2 regions of the Actinacidiphila sp. bgisy144 genome follow, and region 2 is predicted to be linked to the other one. Evidence: riboswitches for the same ligand, from Rfam matches in the RefSeq annotation. Region 2 holds a riboswitch; the other holds the start of a gene.
The links. A riboswitch is a leader RNA that binds a small molecule or an ion and turns the genes downstream of it on or off. The one in region 2 is predicted to bind glycine.

Region 1: linked by a shared signal. The riboswitch ahead of gcvT (glycine cleavage system aminomethyltransferase GcvT) and the one ahead of gcvP (aminomethyl-transferring glycine dehydrogenase) in region 2 are both predicted to bind glycine.

Annotation. Positions count from the first base shown of each region.
Region 1 is NZ_JBYIRM010000013.1:483-16,052, forward strand. Features, by position in the region: gene AC3EVP_RS16795 (serine hydroxymethyltransferase) at 59-1,333, opposite strand; gene gcvH (glycine cleavage system protein GcvH) at 1,346-1,726, opposite strand; gene gcvT (glycine cleavage system aminomethyltransferase GcvT) at 1,935-3,050, opposite strand; glycine riboswitch at 3,248-3,366, opposite strand; gene AC3EVP_RS16810 (enhanced serine sensitivity protein SseB) at 3,490-4,260, shown strand; gene AC3EVP_RS16815 (enhanced serine sensitivity protein SseB C-terminal domain-containing protein) at 4,436-5,164, shown strand; gene AC3EVP_RS16820 (DUF885 family protein) at 5,224-6,756, opposite strand; gene AC3EVP_RS16825 (ABC transporter permease) at 7,082-8,080, shown strand; gene AC3EVP_RS16830 (ABC transporter substrate-binding protein) at 8,184-9,926, shown strand; gene AC3EVP_RS16835 (ABC transporter permease) at 10,024-11,037, shown strand; gene AC3EVP_RS16840 (ABC transporter ATP-binding protein) at 11,034-12,104, shown strand; gene AC3EVP_RS16845 (ABC transporter ATP-binding protein) at 12,122-13,336, shown strand; gene AC3EVP_RS16850 (amino acid ABC transporter ATP-binding protein) at 13,385-14,176, shown strand; gene AC3EVP_RS16855 (glutamate ABC transporter substrate-binding protein) at 14,264-15,253, shown strand; gene AC3EVP_RS16860 (amino acid ABC transporter permease) at 15,263-15,570, shown strand, end outside.
Region 2 is NZ_JBYIRM010000030.1:1,129-16,698, reverse strand. Features, by position in the region: gene AC3EVP_RS28485 (glutamate-cysteine ligase family protein) at 1-1,087, opposite strand, end outside; gene AC3EVP_RS28480 (hypothetical protein) at 1,563-2,150, shown strand; gene AC3EVP_RS28475 (DUF5999 family protein) at 2,247-2,441, opposite strand; gene gcvP (aminomethyl-transferring glycine dehydrogenase) at 2,702-5,599, opposite strand; glycine riboswitch at 5,662-5,785, opposite strand; glycine riboswitch at 5,787-5,899, opposite strand; gene AC3EVP_RS28465 (PRC-barrel domain-containing protein) at 6,046-6,417, shown strand; gene AC3EVP_RS28460 (DNA polymerase IV) at 6,339-7,757, opposite strand; gene AC3EVP_RS28455 (MerR family transcriptional regulator) at 7,927-8,472, opposite strand; gene AC3EVP_RS28450 (bifunctional nuclease family protein) at 8,798-9,271, opposite strand; gene ftsR (transcriptional regulator FtsR) at 9,445-10,191, opposite strand; gene AC3EVP_RS28440 (double zinc ribbon and FHA domain-containing protein) at 10,225-11,019, opposite strand; gene AC3EVP_RS28435 (DUF881 domain-containing protein) at 11,125-11,937, opposite strand; gene AC3EVP_RS28430 (small basic family protein) at 11,945-12,277, opposite strand; gene AC3EVP_RS28425 (DUF881 domain-containing protein) at 12,282-13,217, opposite strand; gene AC3EVP_RS28420 (sugar phosphate nucleotidyltransferase) at 13,416-15,570, opposite strand, start outside.

The DNA.
Region 1 (15,570 bases), on a different contig from region 2:
GGCGGGGTGCTGCTGCCGGGGTGGCGGGCACGGCCGCCCGCCACCCCGGCCGGCCCGGCTACAGCGCCGGGTACAGCGGGTGCTTCTCCGCCAGGGCGGTGACCCGCTTGCGCAGCGGCTCCACCTCCGACGGCGGGAAGGCCGGCGACGCGGTGAGCGTCGCCGCGATGATGTCGGCGACCTCGCGGAAGTCGTCGGCGCCGAAGCCCCGCGTGGCCAGCGCGGGCGTACCGATCCGCAGCCCCGAGGTCACCATCGGCGGCCGCGGGTCGTTCGGGACCGCGTTGCGGTTGACGGTGATGCCGACCGCGTGCAGCCGGTCCTCGGCCTGCTGGCCGTCGAGCGCGGAGTTGCGCAGGTCGACCAGGACCAGGTGCACGTCGGTGCCGCCGGACAGCACCGACACACCCAGCTCCGCCACGTCGGGCCGGGTCAGCCGGTCGGCGAGGATCTTCGCACCCTCCAGGGTACGGGTCTGGCGGTCCTTGAACTCGTCGGTCGCCGCGGCCTTGAACGCCACCGCCTTCGCCGCGATCACGTGCTCCAGCGGGCCGCCCTGCTGCCCGGGGAAGACCGCCGAGTTGATCTTCTTCGCCAGGCCCGCCCTGGCCAGGATCACCCCGCCGCGCGGGCCGCCGAGCGTCTTGTGGGTCGTGGTGGTGACCACGTCGGCGTACGGCACGGGGGAGGGGTGCAGCCCGGCCGCGACCAGCCCGGCGAAGTGCGCCATGTCCACCATCAGGTACGCGCCGACCTCGTCGGCGATCCGGCGGAACTCCGCGAAGTCCAGCTGCCGCGGGTAGGCCGACCAGCCCGCCACGATCAGCTGCGGGCGGTGCTCCTTGGCCAGCCGCTCCACCTCGGCCATGTCGACGAGGTTGGTCTCGGCGTCCACGTGGTAGGCCGCGACCTGGTACAGCTTGCCGGAGAAGTTGATCTTCATCCCGTGGGTCAGGTGCCCGCCGTGCGCCAGGTCCAGGCCGAGGATGGTGTCGCCCGGCTTGAGCAGAGCGAACATCGCGGCGGCGTTCGCCTGGGCACCGGAGTGCGGCTGCACGTTGGCGCTCTCGGCACCGAACAGCGCCTTGACCCGGTCGATCGCGAGCTGCTCGATCACGTCGACGTGCTCGCAGCCGCCGTAGTAGCGGCGGCCCGGGTAGCCCTCCGCGTACTTGTTGGTCAGCACCGAGCCCTGCGCCTCCAGCACGGCGACCGGCGCGAAGTTCTCGGACGCGATCATCTCCAGCGTGGACTGCTGGCGGCGCAGCTCGGCGTCGACCGCCGCGGCCACGTCGGGGTCGAACGCGTGCAGGGACTGGTTCAGCAGCGACATCGCGGGGTTCCCTCAGCTCTCGATGAAAGCGTCGTACTCGGCGGCGGACAGCAGGTCGGACGGCTCCTCGGCCACCTTCACCTTGAACAGCCAGCCGCCCTCGAAGGGGGCGGAGTTCACCAGCGACGGGTCCTCCACCACGTCCTGGTTCACCTCGGTGACCTCCCCGCCGACCGGCGAGTACAGGTCGCTGACGGACTTGGTGGACTCCAGCTCGCCGCAGGTCTCGCCCGCGGTCACCGTCGCGCCCACCTCGGGGAGCTGGACGAAGACCACGTCACCGAGCGCGTCGGCGGCGTGCGAGGTGATGCCCACGGTGGCCGCGCCGTCGGCGGGGGCCGACAGCCACTCGTGCTCCTTGCTGTAGCGAAGCTGCTCAGGGTTGATGCTCATGGGTGGATTCTCCCGGATCGGCAGGGGTGCTCGCGTGCGCGGCACGGCAAACGGAAAGGTAAGGGTGGGGGTGCGGGGGCGGGGCGCCCGGGTCCCGGCCGGCTCGGGCGCCGGCCGGTGCCGGAGCCCCGCGGTCGGTGCCGGGCCCGGCTCGCGCCGTACCCCCGCGGTCAGTGCCGGGGCCCCGGCTCGCGCCGGAGCCCCGCGCTCAGCGCTCGCGCTTGTAGAACGGCAGCGCCACGACGTCGTACGGCTCCCGCGTCCCGCGGATGTCCACCGCGACGTCCGGCGTGCCGGGCGCCGCGTGCGCCGCGTCCACGTACGCCATCGCGATCGGCTTGCCCAGGGTCGGCGACGGCGCCCCCGAGGTGACCTCGCCGATCACCGTGCCCGAGGCGTCGGTCACCGGGTAGCCGGCCCGCGGCACCCGGCGGCCCCGCGCCACCAGCCCGACCAGCTTGCGCGGCGGCAGGTCGGCGGCCCGCTCGGCGGCGGCGCCCAGCGCGGCGCGCCCGACGAAGTCCCCGGGCTTGTCGAACTTGACCACCCGGCCCAGCCCCGCGTCGAACGGCGTCACCGCGGCGGTCAGCTCGTGCCCGTACAGCGGCATGCCCGCCTCCAGGCGCAGCGTGTCCCGGCAGGACAGCCCGCACGGCACCAGGCCCGCGGGCGCGCCGGCCTCGGTGAGCGCCTGCCACAGCCGCTCGGCGTCGCCCGGCGCCACGAACAGCTCGAAGCCGTCCTCGCCGGTGTAGCCGGTACGGGCGATCAGCGCCGGCACCCCGGCCACGGTGCCGGGCAGCCCGGCGTAGTACTTCAGCCCGTCCAGGTCGGCGTCGGTCACCGCCTTCATGATCGCCGGGGCCTGCGGGCCCTGGACGGCCAGCAGCGCGTACGCCTCGCGGTCGTCGCGGACCTGCGCGTCGTACTCCGCCGCCCGCAGCGCGACCGCGTCGAGCACGGTCTGCGCGTTGGAGGCGTTGGCGACGATCATGAACTCCTGCGCGCCCAGCCGGTAGACGATCAGGTCGTCGAGGATGCCGCCGTCGGGCGCGCAGATCATCGTGTAGCGGGCCCGGCCCACCGCCAGCGCGGACAGGTGGCCGACCAGGGCGTGGTCCAGCGCCTCGCCCGCCTGCGGGCCGGTCACGGTGATCTCGCCCATGTGCGACAGGTCGAACAGGCCGGCGCGGGTGCGCACCGCCTGGTGCTCCTCGCGCTCGCTGGCGTACCGCAGCGGCATGTCCCAGCCGGCGAAGTCGGTCATGGTCGCGCCGAGGGCGCGGTGCAGGGCGTCGAGCGCGGTACGGCGGGGTTCGCTCATCGGTGACGGGCTCCCAGGCTCGGTCTCGGTGAAGAGAGAAAGGGGACGACGGATCGGATGCTCCCCATCTGTCATCGGAACCTGAGAGGTTCACCGTGAACCCCGCACCGGCGGGTCACGGTTTGCACCTTGGGTGGGCGGGGCCGGGCGGGCACCCCCAGGGGTGCGCCGACGGCTCCGCCGCTTTTCAGATCTGCCTCGCCCGCGCGGTATCTGTGCCTGAGAGATTCAAGGGAGGACTTGCTCCTTCGGCGCCCGGCCCGCCGCCCGCGAGCAAGTCGCGTGCACCGGTCCGGGACTCTCCCGCGCGGCCTCGAACGGCCGGTATGCAAGTTGTCGGCTTCATCATTGCATGCCCAGGGTGCGCGGCCCCCGGCAGCCGTTAGGGTTTCCGGGGCACGACGCTACAGACGCGGTACTCGGGCGGACAAGGGTGGACATGGAGAATCCGGCGCCGTACACATGGCCGGCGAACGAGCTGGAAGAGGTGCTGAGCGCCAGCCTCGGCAACCCCTCGGCCACGCCCAGGCTGCTGGAGGTGCTCGGCCGGTCCCGGGTGTGGGTGCCGCTGCCGAACGGCGGCTCGCGCGAGGCGGCCGACCTGGACCTGCCGACGGTCGTGCTGGGCGGCGCGCCCTACGTGCCGGTGTTCAGCTCCGAGCAGCAGTTCCGGCAGGCCGCGGACGGCATGCCCTGCACGGTCGCGCCGGTGCACGAGTTCGCCCGCGGGCTGCCGCCGCTGGTCGGGATCGCCGTCAACCCCGGGGGCGCGGTCGGTGTGCCGCTGCCGCCGGCCGCGGTGGCCGAGCTGTGCCGCCCGGCGCAGGGCGAGCGCCAGGCGGCGTTCGCCGGGGTGCGCGGCGGTGACGCGCCACCCGGCGCCCGGGTGCGGCTGTGGGAGCCGGACCACGACGAGGAGCCGGTGGACTTCCTGGCCGCCGCGGCCGGCGAGTTCGCGGTCACCTCGGTGGTGCTGAGCGGCCGGCGGGCCCTGGCGGTGGTGGAGGAGGAGCCGCCGGCGCTGTTCGTCGGCGTGGAGCTGGACCGCTGGACCGAGGCGGACCGGTCGGCCGCGATGGACGCGCTCGGCCGGGCGATGGGTGCGGCCCAGCCGCCGTGGCCGGTGCACCTGATCCTGCTGGACGTGGCGCAGGACCCGGTGGGGGACTGGATGCTGGAGACGGTGCGGCCGTTCTTCGCCCGCGACTGAGCCCGGGCACGGCACGGGGCAGGGCCACGGCAGGTGCGGCTCGGCGCACGCGTTCAGCGGTCGTATACCGCGTCTATAGCCGGTTCGGTTTGAGTCGGCGGGCATACCGCTGGGCACACTCGACCTGGTTTGATGTCGTGCGAAGAGCAGTACGAAGGGAAAGGGGCGGTCCCACGTGATCGCGGGCGCGCAAGGCGGTGCGGCGCAGGCCGGCCATGTGGAGCAGATGCTGCTCCAGGTGGCACCCGGCCGGTTCGACGCATACGAGAACCTGCTCGCGTCACTCGCCGAGGGCCAGGTGTGGATGCTGCTGTGGCAGGGCGCCCCCGGCACGCCCGACGCGCAGTACGGCACGATGGAGATCGGCGGCTACGGCTACGCGCCGTGCTTCACCTCGCCGCGGGAACTGGCCGCCAGCGGGTGGAACCGCGAGCACGAAGTGGTCTCCGGGCGGGACATCGCCCAGACCCTCTTCCCGGACCGGTCCGGCCTCTGGCTCAACCCGCACAGCGCCGGCGGCGGCCTCGGCATCCCCTGGGCCGACCTGCGCCGGATCGCGGTCGGCCTGGACCTGCTGCCCGCCGGGCCGCTCCAGATCGGCGAACCCTCGCTCCAGATGCCCCAGTTCTACGCGCTGCTCGCCCAGGCGGCGCACCGCACCTCCGCGGTGCGCGCGCTGCGCCAGGCGTGGGTGCAGCCGGTGCTCGGCGAGCCCTACCTCGCGATCGGCGTCGAGCTCTACGAGGGGGCCGGGCAGGCCGTGGAGTCCGTCCGGCTGATGATGCAGCAGGCCGTCGGCGGGGTGCCCGACTCGGTGGCCGTCTCCACGGTCGCCATGGCCGACCCGTACGACCCGGTCGCGCTGTGGATGCGTACGTTCGGCCGGCCCTTCTTCGACCGCTAGGCGACTGCGCGGCGATCAAGCGGCGGCTGCGCGGCGGCCATCCAGCGGCTGTGCGGCGGTCACGCGGCCGGGCCGGGCGGGTGGACCGCCGCGTCCAGCAGGCCCAGGGGCGGGCTGCCCAGGTGCAGCAGGGCGGCGTGGAAGCGGGGCAGGGTGAACTCGGCGCCCCAGGCGCGCTGCGCGCGGGCGCGGGTGCGCAGGATCTCCAGCTTGCCCCAGGTGTAGCGGCCGTACCCGGCGTCGAAGGTGCCGCGCCGCGCCTCCGCGGCGGCGGCCGCCGGCGACAGGTGGGCGTCGCGCACGAAGTACCGCGCGGCCTCCTCCAGCGACAGCGCCCCGGTGTGCAATCCGATCGCGCAGGTGAGCCGGGTGACGCGGACCAGCGCTTCGAGGGCGACGCCGATCGCGAAGCGCGGGTCGCGGGCGCGGAAGCCCTCGTCGAGGCAGACCTCCTCGACGTAGTGCGCCCAGCCCTCGGCGAAGGACAGGCTGTGCAGGAGCCGCCGCACCGGGGAGGGGGCGCGGCGCAGGGCGCGGCCGTGCGCGAAGTGGCCGGGCGCGACCTCGTGGAGGGTGATGGACGGCAGGCTGGTGCGGCTGAAGACGGTCAGCCACTCCTCGCGCTCGTCGGCCGGCCAGTCCGGCTCGGGCGGGGTGACGTGGTACCAGGAGGGCGCGTCGGCCTCGGCGGGCGCGGACCAGGTCATCATGGCCATCGCCCAGCGCCGGGAGGCGGGTGCCGGGCCGACCAGGCACTCGCCGTCGACGTAGGGCGCAAGGCCCCGTTCCCGGGTGAACTCCACGGCCTCCTCGGTGAGCCGGGCCGCCTCGGCGATGACGCCGTCCGCGCCCGGGTGGTCGGCGAGCAGCCCCGGCAGGAGTTCGTCCACGCCGCGGCCCGGGTCGAGGACGCGGCAGGCGTCGGTGAGCAGTTCGGTGAGCCGGACGCGCTCCTTGTCGGCCTGCCCGGCCAGCTCGGTCAGATCCACCCGAAGGCCCTCCTGAGCCCCCATCAAGGCAGCCAGGGCCCGCCCGCCGAGCCGCGGGTCGGGGTCGCCGTGCTCGGCGACGTGCCGCAGGTGGCCCTCCAGCCGGGCGTGCGCGCGCAGTGCGGCCCGCTCCACCTTGCCGCCGTCCGGGTCGAGGTCGGCGGCCAGTCCCAGCACCGGCCCGAGCAGCGCCTCGGCGACCGGGGCCCGTACCCGGTCCAGCGAGGCCAGCGCGGCGTCCACCGCGTCCGGCCACCGCGCCAGATGCGCCTTGCGGGCCTTCCTGCGGTCGGCGCGCGGGGCGTACTCGCGGTCGTAGCAGGCGAGTTCGAGGTTGGACAGGTGCGGGTAGGGGTCGCGGCGGTGCAGCTCCAGCTCGCCGTACTGCACCCGCAGTGACTCCTCGAAGACAGCCAAGTGGGCCTCGTCGTGCGGGTCCTGGAGCGGTCCGGCGCTCCGGGCGGCGCGGGCCATCGCGGCCAGGCCGGCGCGCACCCCCTGGGGGGAGAGGTCCTGCACCTGTCCGTCGTACTCGTGCAGGCCCGACATCTCGCGGGCCTGGGGCACCATCAGGTCGCAGACCGCGCGCAGCCGTTCGTCCATCTGGTGACCGTACCCCGAGGTACGCGTCGGTAACGATGAAAGAACCACCCACATCACAGTTGCGCATCCCTTCTCCGTGGGGTCTGGCGGGTGATCGCCGACCGGAAGAAGAATCCAGCGGCAAGACGCCTTGGCGTTGACATGTCCCAACCGCAATGCGCGTAGTGGATACGCACGTCGCACGCATGATCACGAAGAGCGTTCACTGCGGGTGACGGCCGTTTCGTACGCAACCGAAGCACCACAGGCACCAAGTGACGAGGAAGCCGCTACCGCGGCGGGCGCGCGCCGGTCACCACCGGCGAGAGGGGTCGGCAAAAACGCCATGACCGCACCTATCGAGACCACCTCCGGACAGGCGGCGGCAGACCCGGAGGCCGTCCTGAGCGGGGCCGGGCGAGGCATGATCGAGGGCCGCTCGCTCGGGCAGATAGCCTGGCGCCGGCTCAGACGCGACAAGGTCGCGATGGCCGGCGGCGTCGTGGTGGTGCTGCTGGTGCTGCTGGCGATCCTCGCCAAGCCGATCGAGATGGTCTTCAACCTCGACCCGAACGCCTTCCACCAGAACCTGGTCGACCCCGAACTGCTGGCGCCCAAGGGCGGCTGGGGCGGCATGAGCTGGTCCCACCCGCTGGGCGTGGACCCGAAGTTCGGCCGCGACATCCTCGCCCGGATCGTCGAGGGCTCCTGGATCTCCATGCTGGTGGCCACCGGCGCCACCGTGCTGTCCAACGTGATCGGCACCGTGCTCGGCATCATCGCCGGCTACTACGGCGGCTGGGTGGACAGCCTGATCAGCCGGCTGATGGACGTGTTCCTCGCCTTCCCGCTGCTGCTCTTCGCGATCTCCATCTCCGCCTCGCTCCAGGACGGCGCCTTCGGGCTGAGCGGGCTGCCGCTGCGGATCTGCGTGCTGATCTTCGTGATTGGCTTCTTCAACTGGCCCTACATGGGGCGGATCGTCCGCGGCCAGACCCTCAGCCTGCGCGAGCGCGAGTTCGTCGACGCCGCCCGCGGCATGGGCGCGCGCGGGCCGTTCATCCTCTTCCGCGAGCTGCTGCCGAACCTGGTGGCGCCGATCCTGGTCTACTCCACCCTGCTGATCCCCACCAACATCCTGTTCGAGGCCGCGCTGAGCTTCCTCGGGGTCGGCATCGCGCCGCCGCAGGCGTCCTGGGGCGGCATGCTGACCAGCGCGGTCGACGTCTACCAGTCCGACCCGCAGTACATGTTCGTGCCCGGCCTGGCGATCTTCATCACGGTGCTGGCCTTCAACCTGTTCGGCGACGGGTTGCGGGACGCCCTGGACCCGCGCAGCAAGTGATCCCGCAGGGACACCCATCGAACCCCGGGTGGCACCCCGTGTGCCGTGCGGCGCACCGCGACCGACCCGGCGACTCCATAGGAAGTGAGGGGCGTAACCCGGTATGAACACCAGAAAGGTGACCTCCGCCATCGCGCTCGGTCTGGCGATGGCACTCGGTGTGTCCGCCTGCGGCGGCTCGGGCGGCAGCAAGAGCTCCGGCAAGAAGGACCAGGCGCTCACGTCGATCGTCAACGCGTCGACGAAGAAGGGCGGGACGGTCACGGCCGACCACTCCAGCGGCCCCGACTCGCTCGACCCGGGCAACACCTACTACGGCTGGGTGCAGGACTTCTCCCGGCTCTACGCCCGTTCGCTGCTGACGTTCAAGCCGGCGGCCGGCAAGGCCGGTCTGACGGTGGTCCCCGACCTGGCGACCGGGCTCGGCACCGCCAGCGCCGACGCCAAGACCTGGACGTACCACCTGCGCACCGGCGTGAAGTTCCAGGACGGCACCACGGTGACCTCCAAGGACGTCAAGTACGCGATCGAGCGCAGCAACTTCGCGCCCGAGGTGATGTCCAACGGCCCGGTGTACTTCAAGAGCTACCTGGCCGACGACAGCACGTACCAGGGCCCGTACAAGGACAAGAGCCCGGACGGGCTGAAGTCCATAGAGACGCCTGACGACCAGACGATCATCTTCCACCTGGCCAAGCCGTTCGCCGACTTCGACTACCTGGCGACGTTCTCGCAGACCGCGCCGGTCGAGCAGTCCAAGGACACCGGCGCGACCTACGTGCAGCACATCCAGTCGACCGGCCCGTACAAGTTCGCCTCCTACTCCGAGGGCAAGGGCGCCACGCTGGTGCGCAACCCGGAGTGGAGCAAGGCCACCGACCCGATCCGCACCGCGCTGCCCGACAAGTACGTGCTGAAGTTCAACATCAACCAGCGCACCATCGACAACGACCTGATGGCCGACAACGCCACCGTCGACCTCCAGGGCACCGGCGTCGAGGCCGAGACGCAGTCGAAGATCCTGGGCAACAAGAACCAGCTCTCGCATACCGACGACGCGATCGCCGGCGCCACCTCGTACATGGCGCTCAACCTGCACGTGGCGCCGTTCGACAACATCAACTGCCGCAAGGCCGTGCAGTACGCGGTGGACAAGACCTCCGTGGTCAACGCCGAGGGCGGCGCGGTCAAGGGCGACGTCGCCACCACGCTGCTGCCGCCGTCGGTGAACGGCTACACCAAGTTCGACGAGTACCCGACCGCCGGCAACAACGGCGACGTGGCCAAGGCCAAGGCGGCGCTCGCGGCCTGCGGCAAGCCAGGCGGCTTCACCACCACGCTCACCGCGCGCAGCGACCGGCAGCCCGAGGTGGACGGCGCCACCGCCATCCAGGCGGCGCTGAAGAAGGTCGGCATCACCGTCAACATCAAGACCTTCCCCGCCGACAAGTACTTCTCCAACTACGCGGGCGTCCCGGACTACGTGCACTCGCACGACGTCGGCATGATGATGATGGCGTGGGGCGCCGACTGGCCCACCGGCTACGGTTTCCTGGACCAGATCGTCGACGGCGGCGCGATCAAGCCGTCCGGCGGCAACAACCTGATGGAGCTGAACGACCCGAAGATCAACCAGGCGCTGGCCGCGGCGATCTCCAACACCGACGCCGCCGCCCGCACCAAGGCGTGGGGCGACATCGACAAGATGGTCATGGCGAACGCCTCCGTGGTGCCGCTGATCTACCGCAAGAACCTGCTCTACCGCCCGAGTTCCGCCACCAACGTGACGGTCACCCAGGCGTACCTGGGCATGTACGACTACCTGCTGATGGGCTCCTCGAAGTAGCCGCAAGGCTCCTACGCACCGAAAGGCAGGTGAAGGCTCCGGCGTCCGCCCGGTCCGGCCCGCGATCCGGGCCGGGCGGACGCCAGCCGGAACGGCCGTGACCGCTTACTTCATCCGTCGCGTGTTCGCCGCGATCGTGCTCCTGCTGGTGGTCAGCATGATCACCTTCGCGATCTTCTTCCTCGTGCCCCGCATCGGCGGCCAGACCACCACCCAGCTCGCCACGCAGTACGTGGGCAAGGACGCCAACCCGGCGGCCGTCGCGGCGATCAAGAGGAACCTCGGCTTCGACCTGCCGCTCTACGAGCAGTACTGGCACTTCCTCAAGGGCCTGGTGGCCGGCGCCGACTACCACTACGGCCCCGACCCGGTGCACTGCCACGCACCCTGCTTCGGCTACTCCTTCAAGAGCCACGTCGAGGTGTGGCCGCAGCTGAAGTCCCGTATCCCGGTGACGTTCTCGCTGGCCATCGGCGCCGCGGTGATCTGGGTGATCACCGGCGTCGCGGTCGGCGTGGTCTCCGCGCTCAAGCGCGGCACCATCATCGACCGGCTGTCGATGGGCGTGGCCCTGATGGGCGTGTCGCTGCCGATCTTCTTCACCGGCATCCTCGCGCTGAGCGTCTTCACCGTGCAGTGGCCGCTGTGGAGCAACGGCATGAGCTACGTGTCGTTCACCGACAACCCCGCTGACTGGGCGTGGAACCTGCTGGTGCCCTGGTGCAGCCTGGCCTTCCTGTACTCCGCGCTGTACGCCCGGCTGACCCGGGCGGGCATGCTGGAGACGATGGGCGAGGACTACATCCGCACCGCGCGCGCCAAGGGCCTGCGCGAGCGGGACGTGGTGGTCAAGCACGCGCTGCGCTCCACGCTCACCCCGATCGTGACCATCTTCGGCATGGACTTCGGGCTGCTGGTCGGCGGCGCGGTCATCACCGAGCAGGTCTTCTCGCTGCCGGGCATGGGCGCCTACGCCATCCAGGGCGTGACCGCCAACGACCTGCCCATCGTGATGGCCGTGACCTTGGTGGTCGCCTTCTTCGTCGTGGTCTGCAACCTGCTGGTGGACCTCGCCTACGCCGTTCTCGACCCCCGCGTGAGGTACTCGTGAGTTCCGCCGACAGGCTGCTGAAAACCCCGCAAGAGCCGCCCGCCGCGCAGGACGCGTACCTGTCGGTGCGCGACCTGCGCATCCACTTCGACACCGACGACGGCCTGGTGAAGTCCGTCGACGGCATCAGCTTCGACCTGCCGCGCGGCCGCACCCTGGGCATCGTCGGCGAGTCCGGGTCGGGCAAGTCCGTCACGTCCCTGGGCATCATGGGCCTGCACCGCACCGCGCGGGCCCGGATCTCCGGCGAGGTGTGGCTGGACGGCGAGGAACTGGTCGGCGCCCCGCCGGACGCGGTACGGCGGCTGCGCGGCCGCAAGATGGCGATGATCTTCCAGGACCCGCTGTCGGCGATGCACCCGTACTACTCGATCGGCAACCAGATCGTCGAGGCGTACCGGGTGCACCACGCGGTCAGCAAGAAGGAGGCCGCCCAGCGGGCCATCGACATGCTCGACCGGGTCGGCATCCCCGAGCCGCGCAAGCGCTTCCGGGACTACCCGCACCAGTTCTCCGGCGGCATGCGGCAGCGCGCGATGATCGCGATGGCGCTGGTGAACAACCCCGAACTGCTCATCGCCGACGAGCCGACCACCGCGCTCGACGTCACCGTGCAGGCCCAGATCCTCGACCTGATCCGCGACCTCCAGCAGGAGTTCGGCTCCGCGGTCGTCATGATCACCCACGACCTGGGCGTGGTCGCCGAGGTCGCCGACGACCTGCTGGTGATGTACGCGGGCCGGGTGATCGAGCGCGGCACCGCCGAGAAGCTCTTCAGCGAGCCCAAGCACCCCTACACCTGGGGCCTGCTCGGCTCCATGCCCCGGCTGGACCGGGAGCGCACCGACCGGCTCAACCCGGTCAAGGGGACGCCGCCCAGCCTGATCAACGTGCCGAGCGGCTGCGCCTTCCACCCGCGCTGCCCCTACGCCGAACTGACCGGCGGCGCCTCGCAGTCCGAGGTGCCCGAGCTGCGCGAGGTCGCCGCCGGCCACGTGGCCGCCTGCCACCTCGGCGACGAGGAGCGGGTCAGGATCTGGACCGAAGAGATCGAGCCGAAGCTGTGAAGGGCCGGGACGAGACCGTGGCGGAGAAGACCTCGCTGGACAAGGGCGGTCCGGCCGCCGACGCGACGCCGCAGGAGCGCACCCCCGCGCCGCGCAAGCCGGCCGGGGAGCCGCTGCTGAAGGTCACCGGGCTGACCAAGCACTTCCCGATCACCAAGGGCCTGCTGCGCCGCCAGGTCGGCGCGGTGCAGGCGGTCGACGGCATCGACTTCCAGGTCCGGGCGGGCGAGACGCTGGGCGTGGTCGGCGAGTCCGGCTGCGGCAAGTCCACCATGGGCCGGCTGATCACCCGGCTGCTCGAACCGACCGGCGGGACGGTCGAGTTCGACGGCCGCGACATCACGCACCTGAGCACCGGCGCCATGCGCCCGCTCCGCCGCGACGTGCAGATGATCTTCCAGGACCCGTACTCCTCGCTCAACCCGCGGCACACCATCGGCACCATCGTCGGCACCCCCTTCCGGTTGCAGAAGGTCGCCACCGAGCAGGGTGTGAAGAAGGAGGTGCAGGGGCTGCTGGAACTGGTCGGCCTCAACCCCGAGCACTACAACCGCTACCCGCACGAGTTCTCCGGCGGGCAGCGGCAGCGGATCGGCATCGCCCGGGCGCTGGCGCTGCGCCCGAAGCTGGTGGTCGCCGACGAGCCGGTCTCCGCGCTGGACGTGTCCATCCAGGCGCAGGTGGTCAACCTGCTGGACGACCTCCAGTCCGAACTCGGCCTGACCTACGTGATCATCGCGCACGACCTGTCGGTGATCCGGCACGTCTCGGACCGGATCGCGGTGATGTACCTGGGCAAGGTGGTGGAGCTGGCCGACCGGGAGGCGCTGTACAGCTCGCCCTTCCACCCGTACACCACCGCGCTGCTGTCCGCGGTGCCGGTGCCCGACCCGAAGCGGCGCAACCGGCCGACGGTGACGCCCGAGGTGCCCGGCGAGGAGGCCGCGGACACCGTCGCGGACGCCGCCGCCGATGCCCCGGCGGACGCCGAGCCGGCGCCCGCGCGGGCCGCCGCCCCGGTCAGCGGCAGCGGCCGCATCCTGCTCACCGGCGACGTGCCCTCGCCGATCTCCCCGCCGCCCGGCTGCCGGTTCCACACCCGCTGCTGGAAGGCGACCGCGGTGTGCACCACCGAGCAGCCGCCGCTGGTGGAGCTGGCGCCCGGCCACCAGGTGGCCTGCCACCACCCGGAGAACGCCGCCGACCAGCGTCCGGAGCCCGCCCTGCGATGACGCCCCGGCCGCTACTGTTCCGCCGCGCGGCCCCCTATCGTCGTAAGCATGGCGGACGACGCGAACGGGACGGCGGGCGGCACCGCGGCCGGCGGCAGCGGCCGGCGGGTGCTGCTGAGCATCGAGGCGGTCAACAAGCGGTTCGGTGACTTCGTCGCCCTGCGCGACGTCGACCTCGACGTGCACGAGGGCGAGGTCGTCGTCGTGCTCGGCGCGTCCGGCTCCGGCAAGTCCACGCTGTGCCGCTGCGTCAACCGGCTGGAGACCGCCGACTCCGGCCGGATCGTCTTCGACGGCCGCGAACTGCCGCAGGAGGGCGCCGCGTTGGCGGCGCTGCGGGCCGACGTCGGGATGGTCTTCCAGTCCTTCAACCTGTTCGCGCACAAGACCGTGCTGGAGAACGTGGTGCTCGGCCCGACCCGGGTGCGCAAGGTGCCCCGGGCCGAGGCCGTCGAGGAGGCGCGGGCGCTGCTGGAGCGGGTCGGCGTGGCGGACAAGGAGTCCCGGCACCCCGCGGAGCTGTCCGGCGGCCAGCAGCAGCGCGTCGCGATCGCCCGCGCCCTGGCGATGCACCCCAAGCTGATGCTCTTCGACGAGCCGACCTCCGCGCTCGACCCGGAGATGATCCGGGAGGTGCTGGACGTGATGGTCGGCCTGGCCCGCGACGGCATGACGATGGTCGCCGTCACCCACGAGATGGGCTTCGCCCGCCGCGCCGCGGACCGGGTGGTGTTCATGGACGCCGGGCAGATCGTCGAGACCGGCGAGCCCGAGGCGTTCTTCACGAAGCCGCGCACCGAGCGCGCCCGCGACTTCCTCTCCACGATCCTGCGGCACTGACGCCCGGCATCCGGCGCCCCGCGCCCGCTGCCGTCCGGACCACCCGTACCCGTACCCGTATCCGTACTCGTACCGAAGGAGTCCCTCATGGTTCCTCAGCAGCGCGGCCGTCGGACGGAGCAAGGACCAGGCGGATTACCGCGGTGGCGCCGGGCGGTGCTCGCCGCGGGCGCGGCACTGGCGCTGACCGGAGTGCTCGCCGCGTGCGGCGGCGGCAGCAGCGTCCACCCGGTCAAGGGCGGCCGGGGCGGGGCGGCCGGGCCGACCCAGGAGCAGGTGGTCGCGGGCGCGCCGGTCGCCCCGGCCGCCGCGATCACCCCCGGCTCCTGGATGGCGAAGGTCAAGAAGCGCGGCACCCTGCTGGTCGGCGGCACCGACTCCTCCGCGGTCTTCTCCCAACGCAACCCCGTCACAAATAAGTTGGAGGGCTTCGACGCCGGGCTGTCGCAGATGCTGGCGCGCTACATCATCGGCAAGCCGTCCACGAAGCTCTCCCTGGTCACCGTGGACACCCGCGAGACGCTGCTCCAGAACGGCACCGTGGACGCGGTGTTCGCCACCTACACCGTCACCCCGCAGCGCGCGGAGAAGGTCGCCTTCGCCGGGCCGTACTACGAGTCGGGCGACGCGATCCTGGTCAAGGCGGGCACCACCGGGATCACCGGGCCGGCCGACCTGAACGGGAAGACGGTCGCCACCGAGGGCAACTCCACCGCCGCGCTGGACCTGAAGAAGGTCGCGCCCAAGGCGAAGACCCTGCTCTTCCAGGAGGACGGCGAGTGCGTCGCCGCGGTCAAGCAGGGGCGCGCGGACGCCTACGTGCTGGACCAGAGCATCCTGCTGGGCGACGTGGCCGACGACACGGGCCTGAAGGTCGTCGGGCAGCCCTTCACCCAGGAGCCCTACGGCATCGGCCTGCCGAAGGCCGACCCGGAGGCGAAGGCGTTCGTCGACGCGTGGCTGAAGACGATCTACGCCGACGGGCAGTGGGCCAAGCTGTGGCAGGCCACCATCGGCGCCAAGGTGGGCGGTTCGCCACCCGCGCCGCCCGCCATCGGCTCCGCCGACGGCTCCTGACGGCCCGCCGTGCACGGGGTCCTCAGCCACCTCGGCTACCTCGCCGGCGGACTCGGCACCACCCTGGAGCTGTCCCTGCTCGGCTTCGCCGGCGCACTGCTGCTCGGCACCCTGCTGACGGTGCTGCGGGTCGGCCCGGTCCTCCCGCTGCGGCTGCTCGGCACCCTGTACGTCGAGGTGTTCCGCAACGTGCCGCTGCTGGCGTTCCTGGTGCTGTTCGTCTTCGGACTGCCCGACGCGGGCGTCACCTACCCGCTGTTCACCTCCGAAGCGGCCTGCCTGGCGCTGTACTTCGCCGCGTACGTCTGCGAGGCGCT
Region 2 (15,570 bases):
CGGCGAGCGAGCGCACCAGGCCGTAGTAGAACGCCGCGTTGGCGATGACGTCGGCGACGGTCGGCCCGGCGGGCATCACCCGGTTCTCCACCCGCAGGTGCGGCACCCCGTCGACGACCTGGTAGACCGGGCGGTTCCAGCGGTAGATAGTGCCGTTGTGCAAGGTCAGCTCGCGCAGTTCGGGCACCCCGCCCTCGTCGAGCACGCGCAGCGGGTCCTCCTCGTGGCAGATCGGCAGCAGCGAGGGGAAGTAGCGCAGGTTCTCCGCGAACAGGTCGGCCGCGGAATCGATCCAGCGCTCGCCGAACCAGGTCAGCGGCCGTACGCCCTGGGCCCGCAGTTCCTGCGGGCGGGTGTCGGTGGCCTGCTGGAAGAGCAGCGGGCGGGTCTCGCGCCACAGTTCGCGGCCGAAGAGGAAGGGCGAGTTCGCCCCGATCGCCACCTGCGGCGCGGACACCGCCTGCGCGGCGTTCCACGCCGGCCCGAAGCGGCCCGGGGTGACCTGGAGGTGCATCTGCATGGAGGTGCAGGCCGCCTCGGGCGCGATCGAGGCGGAGGTGTAGACGAGGTGCTCGACGCCCTCGATGTCGAGGGTGATGTCCTCGCCGCGCATGGCGAGGATGCGGTCGTTGAGCAGGGTGTAGCGGTCGGCGCGGGAGAGGTTCGCCGAGACCAGGTCCTGGGCCTGGAGGGTGGGCAGGATGCCGATCATCACGATGCCGGCGCCGACCTCGCCGGCCATCCGGTCGGCGTAGCCGAGGCCGGTGCGCAGTTCCTCGGCGAGCCGGTCGAGGACCCGGCCGGAAAGCGCGTGCGGCGCGATGTTCACCTCGATATTGAACTGGGCCAGCTCGGTCTGGAAATCACGGCTCGCGATGCGCTCCAGCACCTCTTCGTTCATCATGCGGGGCAGCCCGCGGGAATCCGCGAGATTCAATTCGATCTCCAGGCCCATGAGATTGCGCGGCCGGTCGAAGCGCTTCTCCGCCAGCAGCCGCTCCAGCCCCAGCAGGCACTGCTGGAGCTTGTTCCGGTACATGCGCCGGTCGGCCAGGTCGAACGCCCCGGCCGCGACCTTCTCCCCCATCGAAGCGTCCCTCCTCGTGCGGGTCCTCACGGGAGGATGCCCCATGGAACTGATCGATAACGCCCACCTCGACCGGGTGTGCACGCTACGCTTGCCGTAGTGGCCGACAGCGGGCACGTGCCGATGGCACATTCGGCCCAGGACACGGCGGGAAATCCCGCCTATTGGCACCGTATGTTTCCGGCCGACCGTACACCGCGGAAATCGCCGACGACCGCGCGGCAGCCTGCGGTAATGTCGGCTGCGGCCGTCCGGAGGAAGGCGGATTACCGCCTTGCGGGTAATGCCGGCGGCCGGTAGATGAAACATGGAGCGAACATACGTCGTATAAACTCCGCGCACGAGGCAGAGTATCCGCCGTCGCCGGGCGAGCTTGAGCAGTAACCCTCACCAGGTACTGACCGCGGCCGTCCGCATCTCGCCCGCACCGCTTTGTGCCCGCACCACGTGTCTCCCAGTGAGAGGCGACAACACCATGCCGCTGCTTGTCCCCCCAGCACCCGCACCCGCCCTGTTGAGCGTCCTGGCGGCGCTCAGTTCGCCCACCGCGGTCCTGGAAGCCCGTACCCCCGCCCTGCGCACCGCGGAGGGGCCGCTGGACGCCGAACACCCCCTGCCGGTCCATGTGTTCGAACCCGCGTCGGTGCCCGGCGGCCTGCCCCACGCGCGGCTGGCCGGCTGGCGGTTCCATATCAGGGCGGGGGCCCGGGTGGCCGCGGCGGGCGAGACCGTGGCGACCCCCGACGGATGGGTGTTCTCGCGCTTCTCCGAGGGCCCCTACCTGGCCTCCACCGAGCGCGCGCTGCGCCAGGCCGAACCGCTGCCGGCCACCTACCAGCCGCACCTGCTGTCGGTGCCGAGCCGCTACATGATGGCGCTGTGGCTGCACTCGGTGCCGCGGGCCGACGCCGCCACCGCGCAGCCGGACCCGGCCGACCTGGTCATCCCGCTGGCCCCGGCGCCGCCCGGGATCGCCTCGCACCGGGTGTACCGGATCGTGGAGATGGCGCCGCTGCTCAACAGCTGGCTCGCCCCGCCGCCGCTGGCCGGCTCGCCCGCGTAGCCCGCAGAGCACGCCTTCGGCACGAGCAAAGCCGGTTTCCCCGGGCGCGGCAAGGCCCGGGGGAACCGGCTTTCGTTGCCCCCGTCGTACTCCCCGTCAGGCGCCTGCCGCGGCCAGCGGCCGGTGCGGCGCGATGATCTGCCCGTCGGGCAGGATCTCCCCGGTGTCCTCGAAGAGCAGCACCCCATTGCACAGCAGGCTCCAGCCCTGCTCCGGGTGGTGGGCCACGATCAGGGCGGCCTCACGGTCGGCGCTGTCGGCGGTGGGGCACTGCGGCTCGTGCTTGCACATGGTCACTGGTGTCTTTCGCTGCGAGAGGTGAATGGTGCGGTCGGTCGCGTGGCCTGCCTGGCTCATGTGGGTCCCCCGTTCTCGCGCGGCCGGTCCCAGTCTTGCGCCCCGGACGGCCTTCCGCAGGTGTTTCACGTGCGCGCTGCTCATTGGTGCAGGACGCGCCATCCGCGCGGCCGGTTGCGGACACGAAGGCGGCGCTTTCCGCCCGTTTCCGGGTCGGAAGGCGCCGCCTTCCCACAGTGCTGCCGCCGGGCCGGTCAGCCCTCGTAGGCGTCCAGCGGCGGGCAGGAGCAGACCAGGTTGCGGTCGCCGAACGCCCCGTCGATCCGGCGCACCGGCGGCCAGTACTTGTCCGCGGGGTGCACGCCGGCGGGGAAGACGGCCTCCTGGCGGCTGTAGGGGTGCTGCCAGTCGCCGCCGAGGGCGGCCGCGGTGTGCGGGGCGGAGCGCAGCGGGTTGTCGTCGGCGGGCCACTCCCCCGCGCCGACCCGGTCGATCTCGCCGCGGATCGCGATCATCGCCTCGCAGAACCGGTCGAGTTCGGCGAGGTCCTCGCTCTCGGTGGGCTCGATCATCAGGGTGCCGGCCACCGGGAAGGACATCGTCGGGGCGTGGAAACCGTAGTCGATGAGCCGCTTGGCGACGTCGTCGACGCTGACGCCGGTGTCCTTGGTCAGCTGCCGCAGGTCGATGATGCACTCGTGGGCGACCAGGCCGCCGGGGCCGGTGTAGAGCACCGGGTAGTGCGCCTCCAGCCGCTTGGCGACGTAGTTGGCGCTCAGTACGGCGATCTGGGTGGCCTGCCTGAGGCCCTCGGCGCCCATCAGCCGGACGTACGTCCAGGAGATCGGCAGGATGCCCGCCGAGCCCCACGGCGCGGCGGAGACCGGGCCGACGCCGGTGGCCGGGCCCGCCTGCGGCTGGAGCGGGTGGTTGGGCAGGTGCGGGGCGAGGTGGGCGCGGACCGCGACCGGGCCGACGCCGGGTCCGCCGCCGCCGTGCGGGATGCAGAACGTCTTGTGCAGGTTCAGGTGGGAGACGTCGGCGCCGAAGCGGCCCGGGCGGGCGAGCCCGACCAGCGCGTTGAGGTTGGCGCCGTCCACGTAGACCTGGCCGCCCGCGTCGTGCACGGCCGCGCAGATGTCGGTGATGTGCTCCTCGAACACGCCGTGCGTGGAGGGGTAGGTGACCATCAGCACGGCGAGCCGGTCGCGGTGCTGCTCGATCTTCGCCCGCAGGTCGTCGACGTCCACGTCGCCGTCCTGGCCGGTCTTGACGACGACCACGCTCATCCCGGCCATCACCGCGCTCGCGGCGTTGGTGCCGTGCGCGGAGGACGGGATCAGGCAGACCGTGCGGTCCAGGTCGCCGGCCGCGCGGTGGTAGGCGCGGACCGCGAGCAGCCCGGCCAGTTCGCCCTGCGACCCGGCGTTGGGCTGGAGGCTGACCTTGTCGTAGCCGGTGATCGCGGCGAGCTGGTCCTCCAGGCCGTGGATCAGGCTGAGGTAGCCCTCGGCCTGGTCGGCGGGCGCGAAGGGGTGCAGCGCGCCGAACTCCGGCCAGGTGACCGGCTCCATCTCGGTGGTCGCGTTGAGCTTCATGGTGCACGAGCCCAGCGGGATCATGCCGCGGTCCAGGGCGTAGTCGCGGTCGGCGAGCCGGCGCAGGTAGCGCAGCATCGAGGTTTCGCTGCGGTGCCGGTGGAAGACGGGGTGGGTGAGGTAGTCGCCGGTGCGCAGCAGCGCGGCCGGCAGCGCGTCGGCGGTGGCCGCGTCGAGGGCGTCGAGGTCGGCGGTGTCCGCGGTGTCCGCGCCGAACGCGGCGAGCACCGAGGTGAGCGCGGCGCGGTCGGTGGTCTCGTCGCAGGCGATGCCGACGTGGTCGGCGTCGGTCTGCCGCAGGTTGATGCCCGCGGCGCGGGCGGCGGCCACCACGTCGGCGGCCCGGCCCGGCACCCGGGCGGTCAGGGTGTCGAAGAACGCGTCCTCGACGACCTCCACGCCGGCCGCGCGCAGGCCCGCGGCGAGCACCGCGGCGTAGCGGTGGGTGCGGCGCGCGATGGCGGCCAGCCCGTCGGGGCCGTGATAAACGGCGTACATGCCGGCCATCACGGCGAGCAGCACCTGCGCGGTGCAGATGTTGCTGGTGGCCTTCTCCCGGCGGATGTGCTGCTCGCGGGTCTGGAGGGCGAGGCGGAAGGCGGTGTCGCCGTCGGCGTCGACCGACACGCCCACCAGGCGGCCGGGCAGGTTGCGGGCGTAGGCGTCGCGGACGGCCATGTAGCCGGCGTGCGGGCCGCCGAAGCCCATGGGGACGCCGAAGCGCTGGGTGGTGCCGACCGCGATGTCCGCGCCGAGCTCGCCGGGCGGGGTGAGCAGGGTCAGCGCCAGCAGGTCGGCGGCCACGGTGACGATCGCGCCCAGCTCGTGCGCCTGCTCGATCACCGGCCGCAGGTCGCGGACGGCGCCCGAGGCGCCCGGGTACTGGAGCAGCACACCGGTGACACCGCGCTCGGCGACGTCGGCGGGGATGCCGGCGGACAGGTCGGCGGTGACGACCTCGACGCCGGTCGGTTCGGCCCGGGTCCGGATCACCGCCAGGGTCTGCGGGAAGGTGTCGGCGTCGACCAGGAAGACGCCGTTCTTGACCTTGCCGACCCGGCGGGACAGCGCCATCGCCTCGGCGGCCGCGGTGCCCTCGTCCAGCAGGGAGGCCCCGGAGGTGGGCAGGCCGGTGAGGTCGGCGACGACGGTCTGGAAGTTCAGCAGCGCTTCGAGGCGGCCCTGGGAGATCTCCGGCTGGTAAGGGGTGTAGGCGGTGTACCAGGCGGGGTTCTCCAGCACGTTGCGCAGGATGACCGGCGGGGTGAAGGTGCCGTAGTAGCCCAGGCCGATCATCGGGGTGAGCACCTGGTTGCGGTCGGCGAGCGCGCGCAGCTCGGCGAGCGCCTCGGCCTCCGTGACGGCGGCCGGCAGGGCGAGCGCCTCGGTGCTCTTGATGGTGTCGGGGACGGCCGCGGCGGTCAGTTCGTCCAGCGAGCCGTAGCCGACCTGGGCGAGCATCTTGGCCTGCGCCTCGACGTCGGGACCGATGTGGCGGCGGGCGAAGGGCCGGCCTGCTTCCAGCTCGGCGAGGGTGGTTCGGCGGTCACTCATCTTCGGGGGCCTCCTGGTCCGTGACGACCTTCGGGGGGTGCCGCCAGGGCACCCGTACGGCCTCCCCCTCTGTCATCACAACCTGAGAGCTTCACCGCCCCGGCCCACAGGGCGGCTTTCACCGTCGGTGAGGACGCGTCCCGGCGGCCGCTCTGCTTCCGGGACAGGTCCTGCTTTCCAGAGTGACCTCACCCGAGCGGTACGGATGCCTGAGAGTTTCCGGGGAGGATTTGCTCCTTCGGCGCCCTCCGCCAACCGCCGCCAGGCGGGGTTCTCGGAGGACTCTCCCGCACGGGGTCGACGGCCGTTGTCCAGCCTACCAGCGCGTTCCGAACAGGGGTCGGAACAGGTGCCGAGTCGACACCGCCCCGGTTGTGGCCTTGGGTAGGTACCAGCGGCCGCCGTACGGCGGCGGCCTGGGGTTGGTTGGACTGGTTGGAGGGACCGTGCAGACCGACATCGATCCGCGCAGCCTGATCGGCCGCCGCGCCTTCGACCGTGACGGGACGAGGATCGGCACGGTGGACGAGGTCTACCTCGACGACGCGACCGGCACACCGGAGTGGGCCGCGGTGCGCACCGGCCTGTTCACCCGGGACGCCTTCGTGCCGCTCGGCCCGAGCGAGCTGGACGGCGACAAGCTGCGGGTGCCGTACGAGAAGGCGCTGATCAAGGACGCCCCGGACTTCGGGGTGGGCCGGCACCTGTCGCCCGAGCAGGAGTTGCAGCTCTACCACCACTACGGGATGGACGTGCCGCGCTCGGCGGCCGAGCCGGCGCCGTCCGGGGACTTCGGGGAGCTGGCCGACGAGGAGTGAGCCTGCTGGGCGGCCAGCGGCAGCGGGTCGCTGCGGCGCAGTGCCGGGTCGTCCACGGGGAAGGTGCGCACCCGGCCGGGCACGGTGTCGGTGGGCACCTCGAAGCGGACCGTCACCCGGCCGACGCCGCTGCCCTGCACCCATCCGGCGCCGTAGCTGTCGTGGGTGACGTCATGGCCGGGCATCCAGCGGTCGGCCCGTTCGGCCGCGGGCGGCGGGCGGCTGGGCAGCGGCTCGGGGGCGTCCGGCTCGGGGCCGCCGTGCAGCGCGCGCTCGCCCTCGGCCTGCGCGAACAGGTCCTCCTGCGTGAAGTCGGCCAGCCCCGCCACGCCCACCCCGAGCAGCCGCACCCCGCCGGTGGTGTCCACGGCCTCCACCAGACGGCGGGCGGTCTCGCGGACGACGGCCGGGTCGTCGGTGGGGGCGCGCAGCGTCTCGGAGCGGGTGAGGGTGGAGAAGTCGTACCGCCGGACCTTCACCACGACGGTGCGGCCGGAGCGGCCCGCGCCGCGCAGCCGCTGCACGCAGCGCTCGGCGAGCCGGTCGATCTCGTACCGCACATGGGCGCGGTCGGTGAGGTCGCTGTCGAAGGTGTCCTCGACGGAGATGGACTTGACGTCGCGGTCGGCGACCACGGGGCGGTTGTCGACGCCGGCGGCCATGGCGTGCAGGCCCGCGCCGTGGGCCTTGCCGAGCAGCCGCACCAGCTCCGCCTCGCCCGCCTGGGCGATCTCGGCGACGGTGAGGATGCCGGCCCGGCGCAGGTGCTCGGCGGTGGCCGGGCCGACGCCGGGCAGGGTGCGCACCGGCATCGGGTCCAGCAGCGCCCGCTCGGTGCCCGGCTCGACCACGACCAGGCCGTCCGGCTTGGCCTGCTCCGAGGCGATCTTCGCCAGCAGCTTGGAGCCGGCCAGCCCGACCGAGGCGGTCAGGCCGGTGGCGGCCTTGATGTCGGCGCGCAGCCCGCGCGCCACGGCCCGCGGGTCGTCGGCGTAGGCGCCGGCTTCCAGGTCGAGGAACGCCTCGTCCACGCTCAGCGGCTCTATCAGCGGTGACGCCTCGCGCAGCAGGCCCATGACGATCTCGCTGATCTGCCGGTAGAGGCCGAACCTCGGCACGAGGTAGGCCGCGTTCGGGGCCAGTCGGCGGGCGTGGGCCATCGCCATGGCGGAGTGGACGCCGTGCACACGTGCCTCGTAGGACGCGGTCGACACCACGCCGCGGGGTCCCAGGCCGCCGACCACCACCGGCTTGCCCCGCAGGCTCGGCTTGGACGCCTGCTCGACCGCGGCGAAGAACGCGTCCATGTCCAGGTGCAGGATCGTCGGCGCACTTCTCACACCCCCAAGCCTCCCGCATCCCACCGACAGCAGCCGTACAGGTGTACGGCGACGGCGGGTCGCGGCCGGGGCGTACGGGTGGGGTCAGGTCCTTACGGGGCGGGGCTTTATCGGCCGGGCCTTTGCGGGGCCGGCCTGTCACGGGCCGGAGGCACCTGCGGCCGGGGGCTCAGACCGCCTTGTTGCGGCGCCGGGCCAGCTCGTCGGCCGGATTGTGGCCGATCAGGGTCTCGCCGGTGTCCACGCGCTCGCCGTGCATCTGCGACAGCGCGCTCTCGACGTCGCGCCACACGACGCCGACGGCGATCCCGAAGATGCCCTGGCCGCCCTGGAGGAGCTGCACCACCTCGTCGGGCGAGGTGCACTCGTAGACGGTCGCGCCGTCGCTCATCAGGGTCATCCGGGCCAGCTCGCCCGGGCCGACCGAGCGCAGGTGCTGGACGGCGGTGCGGATGTTCTGCAAGGAGACGCCGGTGTCCAGCAGCCGCTTGACGATCTTGAGCACGACCACGTCGGAGAAGCCGTACAGCCGCTGGGTGCCCGAGCCGTAGGCCGGGCGCACGCTGGGCTCGACGAGGCCGGTCCGGGCCCAGTAGTCGAGCTGGCGGTAGGTGATGCCCGTCGCGGCGCAGGCCGCGGGGCCCCGGTAGCCGACCTGCTCGGGCGGCGTCTCGGCCGGCGGGCCGCCGTCGGCGCCCACCGCCGCGGGAGCCAGTGTCCCCCGGGCCGGATACGGGCCGCCGGTCGCCAAACCGTCGCCGGTACTTCTCACGACGCCCTCCGTCCCCTTCGCGTCCACTGGCCGCGTGCACGTGCCACCGGACTTTCCCTCTGACGGTAGGCAGTCGTCACACGTGCGTCAACGATCGCCACGCTCGGCACGCCGAGTGAAATTCACCCCAGGAGTGGTTTGATCTGATTGCACAGCGGGAACCCAGTTCCGAATGCCCCCGCGGCGGCAATATTGCCCCCATCCGGGCAGCCCGCAGCGGCCCGGCCCGCGAGCCGGGCCCACCGCCGCACGGCGGCGACGTCCGGGCCTACTGGTTGCTGGTCCCGAAGTCCTCGGGCGAGATCTGGTCGAGGAACTCGCGGAACTTCTCGACCTCGTCCTCCTGCTCGTCCGGGATCGCGATCCCCGCGTCGTCCAGCACACCTTCGCTGCCGTAGATCGGCGTACCGGTGCGCAGGGCGAGCGCTATGGCGTCGGACGGGCGGGCACTGACCTCGACCCCGCCGGCGAAGACCAGCTCCGCGTAGAACACGCCGTCCCTCAGGTCGGTGATACGCACCTCCGTCAGCGTCTGTCCCACCGCCTCGAGCACGTCCTTGAAGAGGTCGTGAGTCAGCGGTCGCGCAGGGGTCATGCCCTGCTGCGCGAATGCGATGGCCGTCGCCTCTCCCGGCCCGATCCAGATGGGCAGGTACCGGTCGCCTCCTACTTCACGCAGGAGCACGATCGGTTGGTTGGAGGGCATTTCGACCCGGACACCCACAACGTCGAGCTCGTTCACACAGCAACCCTAGGCCGTGCCCGCGGGGTTTGGGTAGTCGGGCAGGCCCCGGGCGCGGCCCGAAAGCCATCCGGAGCCCCCTCCGCCCGGCGGTTCTCCCCCTGCCGGCCGCCCCGGGCGGCACTTCCGGCCGCGATCCGGCCGAAATCCGGTGCCGGTCGGCCGCCGGAGGGTCAGTCCAGCCGGACCCGCAGCGCCGACTGCACCATCGCCGCGTGCAGCCGCACCGACAGCGTGGCCAGCTCCCGGGCGGTCGCCTCCGCGTGCAGCCGCGTCTGCGGGTTGCGGTGCAGCCGCAACGGCGCCACCACCTGCTCGACCAGGCCCGCCTCCCGCTCGGCGGCCGCCTTCACCGCGCGCAGATGGCGCGGCTCCAGCCCGAACCGGCCGAGGTCCACGATCAGCCGGGCCACGTTCACCGCGTCGGCGTCGTAACCGCCCCGGGAGTCCGCCGCGATCAGCCCGTACGACTCCCACTCCGCGAGCGCGTCGCCGTCGGCCCCCGTGGCGGCCAGCAGCTCGTCCCGGCCGATCCGCATCCGCGCGGGCTCCTCGGGCTCCAGGGAGCCCTCCAGCGCCTCACGCGACTCACCCGGGCCGGGCAGCGCGACCGGCTCGCCCCGGTCCATGGCGTCCAGGTGCTCCCGGATCACCCGCAGCGGCAGGTAGTGGTCGCGCTGCACCCGCAGGACGTACGCCAGGCGGTCGACATCCGCCCCGTTGAACTTCCGGTACCCCGAGGGGGTGCGCTGCGGCTCCACCAGCCCCTCCGCCTCCAGGAAGCGGATCTTGGAGATGGTGACCTCGGGGAACTCGTCCTGCAACCGGGAGAGCACCGCGCCGATGCTCAGCAGGGCGCCGTCGTCCCCGGCGGAGACGGCGGCGGTGCCGTCACCGGCACCGCCTGACGTTCTCGGCATGCACACCTTCCCTGGGACCGTGCGGCGGGAGGGTCAGACACCCGCCTGGCTCGCGTAGAACACCAGCCGGTACTTGCCGATCTGCACCTCGTCCCCGTTGGACAGCTGCACCGCGTCGATCCGCTCCCGGTTGACGTAGGTGCCGTTGAGGCTGCCGACGTCGGAGACAGTGAACACGCCGTCGGCACCGCGCCGGAACTCCACATGGCGGCGCGAGACCGTCACGTCGTCCAGGAAGATGTCGCTCTGCGGGTGCCGGCCGGCGGTGGTCAGCTCGCCGTCCAGCAGGAAGCGGCTGCCGGAGTTCGGTCCGCGCCGCACCACCAGCAGGGCCGAACCCGGCGGCAGCGCCGCCACGGCCGCCTGCGCCTCCGGGGAGAGCGACGGCATCGGGGTCTGCCCCGTCGCCTCCGCCTCGTACGCCTCGATGCTGGAGATCGAGATCGTCGACGTGGTCTCCGAGGGCCGCTCGAAGGGCGCCGCGGCCTGCCCGCCGCGCAACGGAGCGCCGCAGTTGTTGCAGAACCGGCTCGCCGCCGCGTTCTGGTGCCCGCACCTGCCGCAGACCAGCACGCCGTGCTCACCACCCGTGTCCGAGGCCGACGATTCCCCGAAACCTATGCGCGGGGCCGAACCGGGGTCAACAGGCGCCACGCCGGGCGCAGCCGAAAACCCGCCGCCCTCCTGCGACGGGTCCGCGCGGAACAGCGGACGCTCGGCCGGCTGGCCGACGTCCTCCGCCCCGCTGCGCGGCGCACGGTGGCGTGCCGTGGCCGGGTCACCCGACTGGCGGGCGCTCTTGCCGAACAACTTCCCAAACAACTTCACGGGCGATTCCCCTTGAAAGAAGCAGACCCGCCCGTGGGGCAGGACGAACTCTCACTACTCACAGTTTCCACCACTCAGCACCCGGCCAGATCCCCGACCCCATCCTCACTGGGATGACCGAGCGTAGTCAGGCTGCTTCGACGGCCGCAAGGCGTCCACGACGATCTTCTGCGACCTGACCACATCAGCACTCGCCTGCTCCTTCTCCAGCGTCTGCACCACCCCTCCGGGGATGTTCAGCGCCGGCTCGAGGTCCGGTGGGTTGCCGATGACTTTGAAGACGTACGGCTGGGCCAATTGGTGCCCGTCGACCAGCACACTGTCGGTGCCGTCGGTGAAGTAAGTGTCGCTGACGACACGTACGTTGTTGACCTGGATCGCCTCCGCGCCGGCCGCACGCAGCTCCTGGACGGTGTCCAGCAGCGAGTCGGCCTCGACCTGGCCGTGCGGGTCCCTGACCGTCAGGGTGATCCCCGGGCCCTGAGCCGCCACCGTACCGGCCAGCACACCGAGTTCCCGCGCCTTCTCCTGCGTCTGCTTGAGCGCCTCGGCGGCCTGGTCGGAACTGGTCTCCAACTCGCTGCGCTGGTTCTCCAGTCCGCGCTTCTCGTCCTGGAGCCGCTGGCCGCGGTTGTCCAGCTCGGTCAGGATGCGGACCAGGTCCTCCTGGCGCGCCCCGCGCAGCGTGCTGTTGTCGTCGCTGGTGGTGCGCACCTGGATGGCCAGCCCCAGCCCCAGCACGAACAGCAGCACCGCGACGATGAGTTGGGCGCGGGTCAGCCGCGGCGGCCACAGCCCGGCCAGCAGGCGCTGCCGCCCGCTCCCCGGTGCGGCGGCCGGCTTCTCCCGCTCCTGCTCCCCCGCACCCGGCTGCACGCCGCAGTCCCCGTTCTCCTGGTTCTCCTGCTCGTCGCTCATCCGGACCTCACGCCCGGAAGACGTGCCGGCGGATCGCGGCGGCGTTGGAGAAGATCCGGATGCCGAGGACGACCACCACACCGGTCGACAGCTGCGCGCCGACCCCGAGCTTGTCGCCCAGGAAGACGATCAGCGCCGCCACCACCACGTTGGACAGGAAGGAGACCACGAAGACCTTGTCGTCGAAGATGCCGTCCAGCATGGCACGCAGCCCGCCGAAGACGGCGTCGAGCGCGGCCACGACGGCGATCGGCAGGTACGGCTCGACACCCGAGGGCACCACCGGGCGCACCACCAGCCCGACCACGACCCCCACGACGAGGCCAAGTACGGCGATCACTTCGTCAACCCTTCCCGTTGGACGGCGTCTTCGGCGGCGTCGTGGACGCGCCCGGTGTGGCGTACCGCAGGATCAGCGAGGGCGCGGCGGGCAGGTGTACGTCCCCCTGCACGCTCAGGCTCGATCTGATGCCGTAGTTCGCCACCAGCACGTGCAGGTAGTCCCCGTCCGCGCTGTGCTGGAACGCCGTGCCCAACCGCTTCCCGTCCCCGATCGCCAGCACCGTGTACGGCGGCACCAGCGGCTTGTTGTCGACCAGTATGGCGTCCCCGGCGGCCCGGATCGCCGACAGCGCCGTCAGCCGCTCGCCGTTGACCGAGATCGCCTCGGCGCCCGAGTCCCACAGCCCGTTGACCACGTGCTGCATGTCGCGGTCGCGGACCCGCCCGGTGTCGGAGAAGCCACTGCTCTCCCGCGGGCCGCCGGTGCCCCCTTCAGAGGCTTCCTCGGCGTCGTTGACGACCAGCTTCACCCCCGGACCGTGCACAGGCGTGGCGGCGGCGAGCAGTTCGACCAGCCGCTCCCCGCCGTCGCCCTTCCGCTTCAACGCGGCCTGCTGCTCCGCGGAGACGGTGGCACGCAGCGCGTCGACGTTCTGCTGCAACCCGTCGGTGCTCTTGGTCTCGGTCCGGATACGGTCGATGAGGTTCTGCCGCTCCTTGGCGACCGTGGGCGCCGACACCCGCGCCTGCGCGGCACCGAGCGTCACCACCAGCGCGGCCAGCACCAGACCGGCCGCCAGCCCCAACTTCCCGCCCAGCGCCTTCGGCAGCCGCGACGTGCCGACCTGCCCGCGCCGGGCCGCGGCCTGCGCGTACCCGTCGTCGAGGCTGTGCTCGATGATGTTCGTCAGCAGCGACATCGACGCGTCGAGGCGTCGCGGGGCGGCCCCGGGCACGGGGTTACTCCGATCGGGTTGCTGCTGCGGCATGCCGCACATCGTCGCACGTCGCGGCGCCCACTTTCGAACGGGCCCCCGCCGACGCGCCGTTCACACCGCGCGACCGGTTCGGGTCGGCCCCGGTCGGCATTCCGACCGCAATGCTGCCGGAAGCCGACCGGTTGCCGCTCACCCGCCGATCACCTACCAGTCACCTACCGACCGGTCGCGGTACCCGCCAGGGACCCTCGGAACCGGTCACGGACCGGCGCTCTCCACCACCTCGGACCACTCGTCCAGCAGCGCCTGCGCGGACGCGTCGTCCGGCCCCTCGGCCCACAGGTGCGTGACGGCCTCCGCCGGGTCCGGCAGCACCATCACCCACCGGCCGTCGGACTCCACCACCCGCACCCCGTCGGTGGTGTCCACCGACCGGTCGCCGGCCTCCTCGACCACCCGCCGCATCACCGAGCCCTTCACCGCCCACGGCGTAGGCACGTCCCGCTTGAGCACGTGCGCCTTGGGGATACGGGCGTCGATCTGGCTCAGCGTGAGCTGCGTCCTGGCCACCAGGCCGATCAGCCGCACGAACGCCGCCGTGCCGTCGAAGACACTGCTGAACTCGGGCACCATGTAAGCGCCGCGCCCGTCACCGCCGAAGATCGTGCCCTCGTCCCGGCCCACCCGCGTCAGGTCGTCCGGCGACGTCGTCGTCCACGTCACCTGGGTGCCGTGGTAGGCGGCGACCTGCTCGGCGATCCGGGTGGTGGTCACCGGCAGCGCCACCCGGCCGCTGCGCCGCTCCGCCGCCACCAGGTCGAGCAGCACCAGCAGCGCCCGGTCGTCCTCCACGATCCGGCCCCGCTCGTCGACCAGCGACATCCGCTCGCCGACCGGGTCGAAGCGCACCCCGAACGCGGCACGCGCCGAGGAGACGATCTCACCGAGCCGCACCAGCCCGGCCCGGCGGCTCTGCTCGGTCTCGGTCGGCCGCGCCTCGTCCAGCCCGGGGTTGATGGTCAGCGCGTCCACGCCCAGCCGGCCGAGCAGGCTCGGCAGCACCAGACCCGCGCTGCCGTTGGCCGCGTCCACCACGACCTTCAGCCCGGCGTCGGCGATCCCGGTGGTGTCCACCGCCCGCAGCAGCGCACCGGTGTACGAGTCGAAGACCGTCGCGGGGAAGGTCAGGTCGCCGATCTCGCCGGGGAACGCCCGGCGGTACTCCTGCCGCGAGAACACCCGGTCCAGCTTGCGCTGCCCGGCACCCGACAGGTCCGCGCCGCGCTCGTCGAAGAACATGATGTCCAGCGAGTCCGGGCGCCCGGGGCTGGTTCTGATCATGATGCCGCCGGCACTGCCGCGCGCGGTCTGCTGCCGGGCCACCGGCATCGGCACGTTCTCCAGGTCGCGGACGTCGATCGCGCTCGCCTGGAGCGCCGAGATGACCGCCCGCTTCAGCGCCCGGGCACCGCGGGAGTGGTCACGGGCCGTGGTGACCGTGGCGCCCTTCTTCAGCGTCGTCGCGTACGCGCCCGCCAGCCGTACCGCCAGCTCCGGGGTGATCTCCACGTTCAGGATGCCGGAGACGCCGCGCGCGCCGAACAGGTGCGCCTGCCCGCGGGACTCCCAGATCACCGAGGTGTTGACGAACGCGCCGGCCTCGACGGTCTTGAACGGGTAGACCCGTACGGTGCCCGCGATGATCGACTCCTCGCCGATCAGGCACTCGTCGCCGATGACCGCGCCCTCGTCAATCCGCGCGGCCCGCATCACGTCGGTGTTCTTGCCGATGACGCAGCCGCGCAGGTTCGTCTGCGGACCGACGTAGACGTTGTCGGCGATCACCGCCTTGTGCAGGAACGCGCCGGTCTTCACCACGACGTTGGAGCCGATGACGCTGTGCTCGCGGATCTCCGCGCCGGCCTCGACCTTCGCGTAGTCGCCGATGTAGAGCGGGCCGCGGAGCGTCGCGTCCGGGTGCACGTCGGCACCCTCGGCGACCCACACGCCGGGCGAGATCTCGAAGCCGTCGATGTCGACGTCGACCTTGCCCTCCAGGACGTCCGCCTGGGCCTTCACATAGCTCTCGTGGGTACCCACGTCCTCCCAGTAGCCCTCGGCGACGAAGCCGTAGACCGGCTTGCCCTCCTTCATCAGCTGCGGGAAGACATCGCCGGACCAGTCCACCGGAACATCGGGCTCGACGTAGTCGAACACCTCGGGTTCCATCACGTAGATACCGGTGTTGACGGTGTCCGAGAAGACCTGGCCCCAGGTCGGCTTCTCCAGGAAGCGCTCGACCTTGCCGTCGTCGTCGATGATGGTGATGCCGAACTCCAGCGGATTCGGCACCCGGGTCAGGCACACCGTGACGAGGGCGCCCTTCTCCTTGTGGAACGCGATCAGTTCGGTC